DNA from 3 places in the Mesorhizobium sp. M0048 genome. Region 3 is predicted to be linked to each of the others. Evidence: predicted binding sites of a transcription regulator. Region 3 holds the regulator's gene; each other region holds the start of a gene.
What was found. The regulator PhoB, encoded in region 3, activates phosphate uptake and scavenging genes when phosphate is short. The targets are predictions, from matches to a motif close to TGTCATNNANCTGTCAT.
Positions count from the first base shown of each region.

Region 1 (2,266 bases), on a different contig from region 3:
TCCATCGTCTTGATGCGCGTCGTGCGCGGCAGGCAGGCAATTGCTTCGGACGTGGCGAGGATGATGTCGACGCCACGCGGAAAGCGCTGGTTGTTCTGCTTCCATTGCTCGACAAAATGGCGCGGCATTTGCGCCGGCGCAATCGTCGCCGTCTTCTCGATGCCCGGGCCTTCGAGCAGCAGCGGAGCGCCGGAGACAAGATCGCTGATCTCGAGGATCAGCGTCGTGGAGCGATCGGGATAATCCTGGGTGCCTTGCGAAAACCCGTCGAGCGCCATCATCTCGGCCGGCGTGGCGATCAGCGCGAAATGCGCGTCGGCCGGGGTGTTGGCCAGCGGCGCGCCGGTATGGAAGCCAAGCCAGGATTTCACCGTCGCTGAAGCCTGCAAGGCGGGGTCGAGCCAGAGCGGCGTGTCGTTATCGCACAGCGCCAGCGCAATGGCGCCCGCGGTGGCTGACAGCGGCGTCGGTGGACGGGTAAAGACCGGCAGGGGCTGCAGTGTGCCCGGCCGGGCCATCGCGTCCATCACTGCCCGGAAGACCGTCTGGGCGTCGAACACCGGATCGGCAAAGCCGCCTTCGATCGCTTGGGTTACGATGTCCATCAGTCTTCTCCGCGTACCATGGTGAAGAAATCGACCTTGGTCGCCGCCGTCTCGGCGCGGCGCTGGTCACGGGCCTCGGCCAGTGCCGCCTGCAAGGGCGCGACGAGCCTGGTCTCGACCTCGTTGCGGTGAGCCGGGTCCTGCCACAGCGCATCGGCGACCAGCCTTGCCTTCTGCTTGTCGCGGCCGAGCGCATAGCAGTGGCCGACCTGTCCGGAGGCGAGCCGGACGGTGGCGCGGGTGACCGTCGTCTCGCCAACGTTGAACGGCGCGCCGCCGCCACCGATGCGGCCACGCACGGTGACCAGGCCGGTTTCGGGGCCGCGCAGGAGTTCCGCCTCCGAAGGCAGGCCGGCTTCGTTCCACAGACGGACGATATCGTCGCCGGTCGATTGCGCCAGCGTTGCCATAACGGCCTTGCGCCCAGCCTGATCGCGGGCTTCCTGTCCTCGCATGGTTAACATTCCCTTGCATCGAAATTTGTCTATTGATATAGACAATTATACAAATTATACCTATTATCTAATGCGTGTCTATGACGGGTGCATGACAAGGGCGAGAAGAGGGGGCGCAAAGGTTGGGGCAGAAAATGATCGGACAAGCCAACAGCATCGAGCGGCGCAGCGGTGTCGCGCTGTGGCGGCAGATCGCCGATCAGATACTGCATTCGATTTCCGTCGGCGATTTTCCCGAAAATGCGGCGTTGCCGCCGGAGGTGGCACTTGCCGAGCGCTATGGCGTCAACCGCCACACCGTCCGCAGCGCCATTGCAGCGCTGGTGCAGGAGGGTGTGCTCAGGGCAGAGCAGGGGCGGGGCACCTTCGTGCTGTCGCGCAGGCGGCTGTCATATCCGATCGGCGCCCGCACCCGCTTTTCGGAGGGATTGCAAGGACAGGCGTCCGACCGGCATATCACCTTGCTTGCGTCATCGGTCGAGCCTGCCAACCGTCGTGTGGCAGAGAGCTTAGGCCTTGCAAAGGGGGCCGACGTGATACGTCTGGAAACGCGCGGCGAAGCCGATGGAATGCCAGTGTCCCGCGCTGCCGGCTGGTTCGATGCCAGGCGCTTTGCCGGCATCGATGCTGCCATGGCGGAAACCGGTTCGATCACCGCATCGCTGGCACGTTTTGGCATTGACGACTATCTGCGGCAATCGACGGTGTTGTCGGCGCGCCATGCCGATGCGGCCGACCTTGCGGACCTCGACCTGCAGCCCGGCGCCATCGTGCTGGTGACGGTCGCCGTCAACGTCACGCCCGACGGTCAGCCGATCCAGTTTTCGGAGTCGCGCTTCCCGGCCGAGCGGATCGAGCTCAAACTGTCGGCGCTTTGAGGTGCGCCAGCATCATGCGACCTGGATAACGGCCTTGATCAGGCCGGACTTCTCATGCGCCCAGCGGGCAAGATCGTGCGGCGTTTCGCCAAGCGTCGTGCGGTGCGTGACGAGCTTTGCCAACGGCACCGCGCCGTTGCGGATCGAGGCGGCGACATGGTCGAAATCGGCACGCAGCGCGTTGCGGCTGCCGATCAGCATCATCTCGCGCTTGTGGAATTCGGGATCGGAAAAGGCGATGTCGTCCTTGACGACGCTGACCAGGACCAGCGCCCCGCCATGCGCGACATGGGCGAAGGCCGACTGCACCGACTGGGTGTTGCCGGTG
Region 1 is NZ_JAMYUV010000009.1:103,423-105,688, reverse strand. Features, by position in the region: gene phnH (phosphonate C-P lyase system protein PhnH) at 1-605, opposite strand, end outside; gene phnG (phosphonate C-P lyase system protein PhnG) at 605-1,060, opposite strand; gene phnF (phosphonate metabolism transcriptional regulator PhnF) at 1,195-1,938, shown strand; gene NKJ84_RS12190 (zinc-binding alcohol dehydrogenase family protein) at 1,951-2,266, opposite strand, start outside.
Region 1: phnF (phosphonate metabolism transcriptional regulator PhnF) is a predicted target of PhoB. The motif match lies at 1,141-1,157, and genes of this name have one in related genera.

Region 2 (2,266 bases), on a different contig from region 3:
CCGCCATCGAGGTCATAAGTGCCGATACGGGTGACATCCGTGACTGCCAAACGCAGGCGCACAAGGCTGCCCGCCGGCAGATCGTAAATCGGGGTGACTTCCCAATTTACCGTCGAGACCGTACCCAGCGTGCCGCCGCGCGCAGCGTTGCGTGCCTTGACCAATTCGATGAACTGGCCGTCTTCGCCGAGACGGAAGTCGCGTATATTGAGCGGCAAATCCTGGTCGAAACCGGCATCTTCGTCATCTTCGACAACAAGCATGCCTGTCAGACCGCGGGCCATCTGATCGAGCGTGTTGCAATGCGGATGATACCAATAGGTGCCGGCATCCGGCGGTATCAGAGTGTAACGGAAGCTTTCGCCCGCCGCGATGGGACGCTGGGTGAGATAAGGCACGCCGTCCATGGCATTGGCGATGCGCAATCCATGCCAGTGCACACTCGTCGCTTCGTCGAGATCATTGACCACGTCTATGGAAAACGGCCTACCTCGCAATAAACGCAGAGTGGGCGGCGGCCCGCCCGCACCGAAACTCATCATCCCTTTGGTGACGGTGCCGGGCAAAATCGACCGACTGATCGCTGAAACCGGCAAGGTCAGATCGGCTGCTACGGCCCTGCCGGCAATCAGCCCGCCTGCAGCGCCGACAGCTACTGCTGCCGTGCCGCCCAGCAAGAATCCCCTGCGCGACATTCCCGACATGAAGCAGCCCTTTCAGTGGAGTATAGCGGACGTGGTGTTGTTGTCTCTTCGTTCACGAATTTCGAACCCTGGCAATGATTCAAGGTCAAGGTGGCGTAGTCTCCGAAGGACTTCAACTGAAGTTGGAGTTTCACTTGCTTTTTGATGATTGCCACACAACGTCGCACTGAGCCGCGAGGCGTCTACGTGGCAGCTCTCGCCGAACGGCGTGTTGTGGGTGTAGCGTGCCCGATTGGCAGGAGTTACGACGCAAGCTATCCCCTTGCCGGAAATGGGCTCGCCTGAAATAGCACATTTGAAGCGGCCACCGTCTCTTAAACGCCCATAAACGCAAACGCCCATAGACGCTCATCACTCGTCAGCGCTCTATCTCGGCCCATTTCTGCTCGCCGCAGGATCGGTGCAAATACGGTCGTCCAATTTCAATAACGGAACCCTGTAATGCTGCCATCACATACGTGGCTAGGCGGATGCAGGGCGCCCTGCCCGTCCAACCTCTGGAGACAACCATGCGCGCTTTGCCGACTGTCATGGCGCTTGCGGCCCTGCTGGGCACGCAGCCCGCTTTCGCCGAATTCGTCACAGCTTTCGATTTTCCGCAGCCGAAAGACACCAGCGAATTTTACACGGTTATCGAGATTCCGGCGGGAAGCTTCACCAAATATGAGATCGATGCCGAGACAGGCCATGTCGTCGTCGATCGATATCAGTCCATGCCGGTCGTCTATCCGGCCAACTATGGTTCCGTTACCAGTTCGTTGGGCGGCGACGGCGACCCGTTGGATGCGCTTGTCTTCACCCGGGAACCCGTTGTGCCCGGTGCTCTGATCAAAGTCCGCGCCATCGGCGTGCTCAACATGGTCGACGGCGGCGAAGCGGATGACAAGATCATCGCTGTGCCGGCTACGGATATCGATCCGCAATATGACGGGGTCAAGACCATCGATGATCTTCCGGCCATCGAACGACAGCGCATCGAGGCATTCTTTCGAGTTTACAAGCAGCTACCTGAAGGCCGCAAGGCCGTTGAGCTGAACGGCTTTGGTGGCGCCAACGTCGCCATCGACATGGTTGGCAAAGCCATTGAAAGCTACCGGAACAAGAAGGACTGACAGGAAAGCAGAATCTCAACAGGAAGCTCATCCATAGGGCTGGTTCCTAGCGGTGTTGGAACACCGCTAGGGTATGCGTTGGGCTCGCGTCGCACTGTTGGATGCGCGCGAACTGCGCTTCGCTTTAGCTCCGGGCGTTTGCTGTTGATAAAGCCAAATCGTTGGCTTTATCTCCGCCTTCGCCTGGTTTCTGCTCGTCCCCTTTGACAGGCAAGCCAAACGGCGCCGTCGCCTCGGGGCATCCATCCTGAATTTTTTTCAATTTTTTTCCATGACGAAATGTTGAGAACCATGTCGCACTGCGCGAGTTCAGGACCTGACGGCAATTGCAGACAAGCGATTTCGCCGTGATGGAAAATGTGGCCGTTGGCGAGGCACTGGCATTCGGCCCGCGCGGGCGTTGCAGCGAGCGCCGCGAAAACCAGAATGTAAGAGGCCGTGATCGTCCTC
Region 2 is NZ_JAMYUV010000041.1:4,134-6,399, forward strand. Features, by position in the region: gene NKJ84_RS25220 (multicopper oxidase family protein) at 1-704, opposite strand, end outside; gene NKJ84_RS25225 (inorganic diphosphatase) at 1,214-1,816, shown strand.
Region 2: NKJ84_RS25225 (inorganic diphosphatase) is a predicted target of PhoB. The motif match lies at 1,142-1,158, and genes of this name have one in related genera.

Region 3 (2,266 bases):
GGTGGCTTTGCGCTGGCGCGATCCGGATCGCTATCGCGACGACTTCATCGCCATCCTGCTTTCGCATGGCATCGGTATGGGGCTTGTGCTGAAGGGCGAACTGTTCACCGGGACGCATTCCTCGGGCGGCGAATTTGGCCACATGATCCATCGTCCGGGCGGAGCGCTCTGCCGTTGCGGGCGGCGCGGCTGCATCGAAGCCTATGCCGGCAACTATGCCATCTGGCGCAACGCCAGGCAGATGAGCGAAGACAGCGAACCTATCGCCGACGTCAGCGACGCCGACATGCGCGCGCTGGCCGCCCGCGCGCGCGAGAAGGATGGGCCGGAACGCGAGGCCTACCGCAAGGCCGGCGAAGCGCTGGGTTTCGGTCTCGGCTCGCTGTTCGCGCTGATCGATCCGGCACCGGTCGCGATGGTCGGCGCCAGTGCCGCCGCCTTCGATCTGATCGAGCCGGCCTTGCGCAAGGCCATCGCCCAGACCGCCGGCGGCCAGCACTCGGGCTCGATCTCCTTCGATACCGAGCCGAACGAATTGCCGCTGATCCGCGAAGGCTGCGCGATGCGGGCGTTAAGCTTCGTCGACCAGGAGATTTTCGCGCCGGGCGCGCAAATGAGGCCCGGCGTCAGAAAGAACGTCGCCTGACCAGGCGGGTCAATCTTCCCTGATCGCATAGCCGGCACCGCGGATGGTGCGGATGACATCCGGCATGCGGCCGTTATTGACGGCTTTACGCAGCCGCCCGACATGGACGTCGACGGTGCGTTCGTCGATGTAGATCGTCTCGCCCCAGACATTATCGAGCAACTGGCTACGCGAGAAGACGCGGCCCGGATGCCGCATCATGAACTCGAGCAACCGGAATTCGGTCGGCCCGAGCCTGATTTCGCTCTTCTTGCGATAGACCCTGTGCGATTCGCGATCGAGCACGATGTCGCCGACCTTCAGCACGCTGGACAGCACTTCCGGCTTGGCGCGCCGCAGCAGCGCCTTGACCCTGGCCATGAATTCCGGCGTCGAAAACGGTTTGACGAGATAGTCGTCGGCGCCGGTCGAAAGACCGCGCACCCGATCGCTCTCCTCGCCGCGCGCGGTCAGCATGATGATCGGCAGCCGCTCGGTTTCGGGGCGCACGCGCAACCGGCGGCAGAGCTCGATGCCGGAAACCGCCGGTATCATCCAGTCGAGCACCAGAAGGTCGGGCACATTCTCCTGCAAACGGATCTCGGCTTCGTCGCCGCGTGTCACCACCTCGACCTGGTAGCCTTCGGATTCGAGATTGTAGCGGAGCAGCACGCCCAACGGCTCCTCGTCCTCCACCACCATTATGCGTGGTGCGATCATCGGCTGGGCACCCCCATCATGTCACCGGCGCGGACATTGTCGTTTCGTCCTGCTTCGGACGATTGACCGGCAATTGTTCGCCGGTCAGCACATAATACGCATTTTCGGCGATGTTGGTGACATGGTCGCCGATCCGCTCGAGATTCTTGGCGCAGAACAGCAGATGCGTGCAAGCAGTGATGTTGCGCGGATCTTCCATCATGTAGGTTAACAGCTCGCGGAACACGGACGTGTATTTGACGTCGATACGCTCGTCGGCGGCGCGCAGCTTGGCCAAGGCGGCCGCATCGCCTGCAGCATACTCCTCGATGACGCCCTGCACCTGGATGAGCACTAGCTGCGCCATCGCATCGATGGAATGCGATAGGTCGCGCGGCGTGGCGCTGAGGCCGACCGCGCTCACACGCTTGGCGATATTCTTGGCAAGGTCGCCGATGCGTTCGAGGTCGCCGGCCATGCGGATCGCTCCGACGACATGGCGCAGATCGTGAGCCATTGGCTGGCGCTTGGCGATCAGGGTGATGGCGCGATCGTCCAGTTCGCGTTGACGCGCATCCATGATGGCGTCGTCGGAGACGACGCGTTGCGCCAGCACGTTATCGGAATTCAACAGGGCCTTGGTCGCCCCGCCGACCATCGAACCGGCGAGGTCGGCCATGTCGCGGATCAGCTTGCTGATCTGCTCGAGATCCTCGTCGAAAGAAGCGACTGTGTGTTCGCCCATGGTCCTGTCCTCATATGCATGATCGGAACGGCTCAGCCGAAGCGGCCAGTGATGTAGTCCTGCGTGCGCTTCTCGCGGGGCGACGTGAATATCTTCTCGGTCCGGTCGAACTCGACCAGTTCACCCAGATACATGAAGGCGGTCTGGCGCGACACGCGCGCCGCTTGCTGCATGTTGTGGGTGACGATGACGATCGT
Region 3 is NZ_JAMYUV010000001.1:258,308-260,573, reverse strand. Features, by position in the region: gene NKJ84_RS01350 (ROK family protein) at 1-646, shown strand, start outside; gene phoB (phosphate regulon transcriptional regulator PhoB) at 656-1,345, opposite strand; gene phoU (phosphate signaling complex protein PhoU) at 1,362-2,069, opposite strand; gene pstB (phosphate ABC transporter ATP-binding protein PstB) at 2,102-2,266, opposite strand, start outside.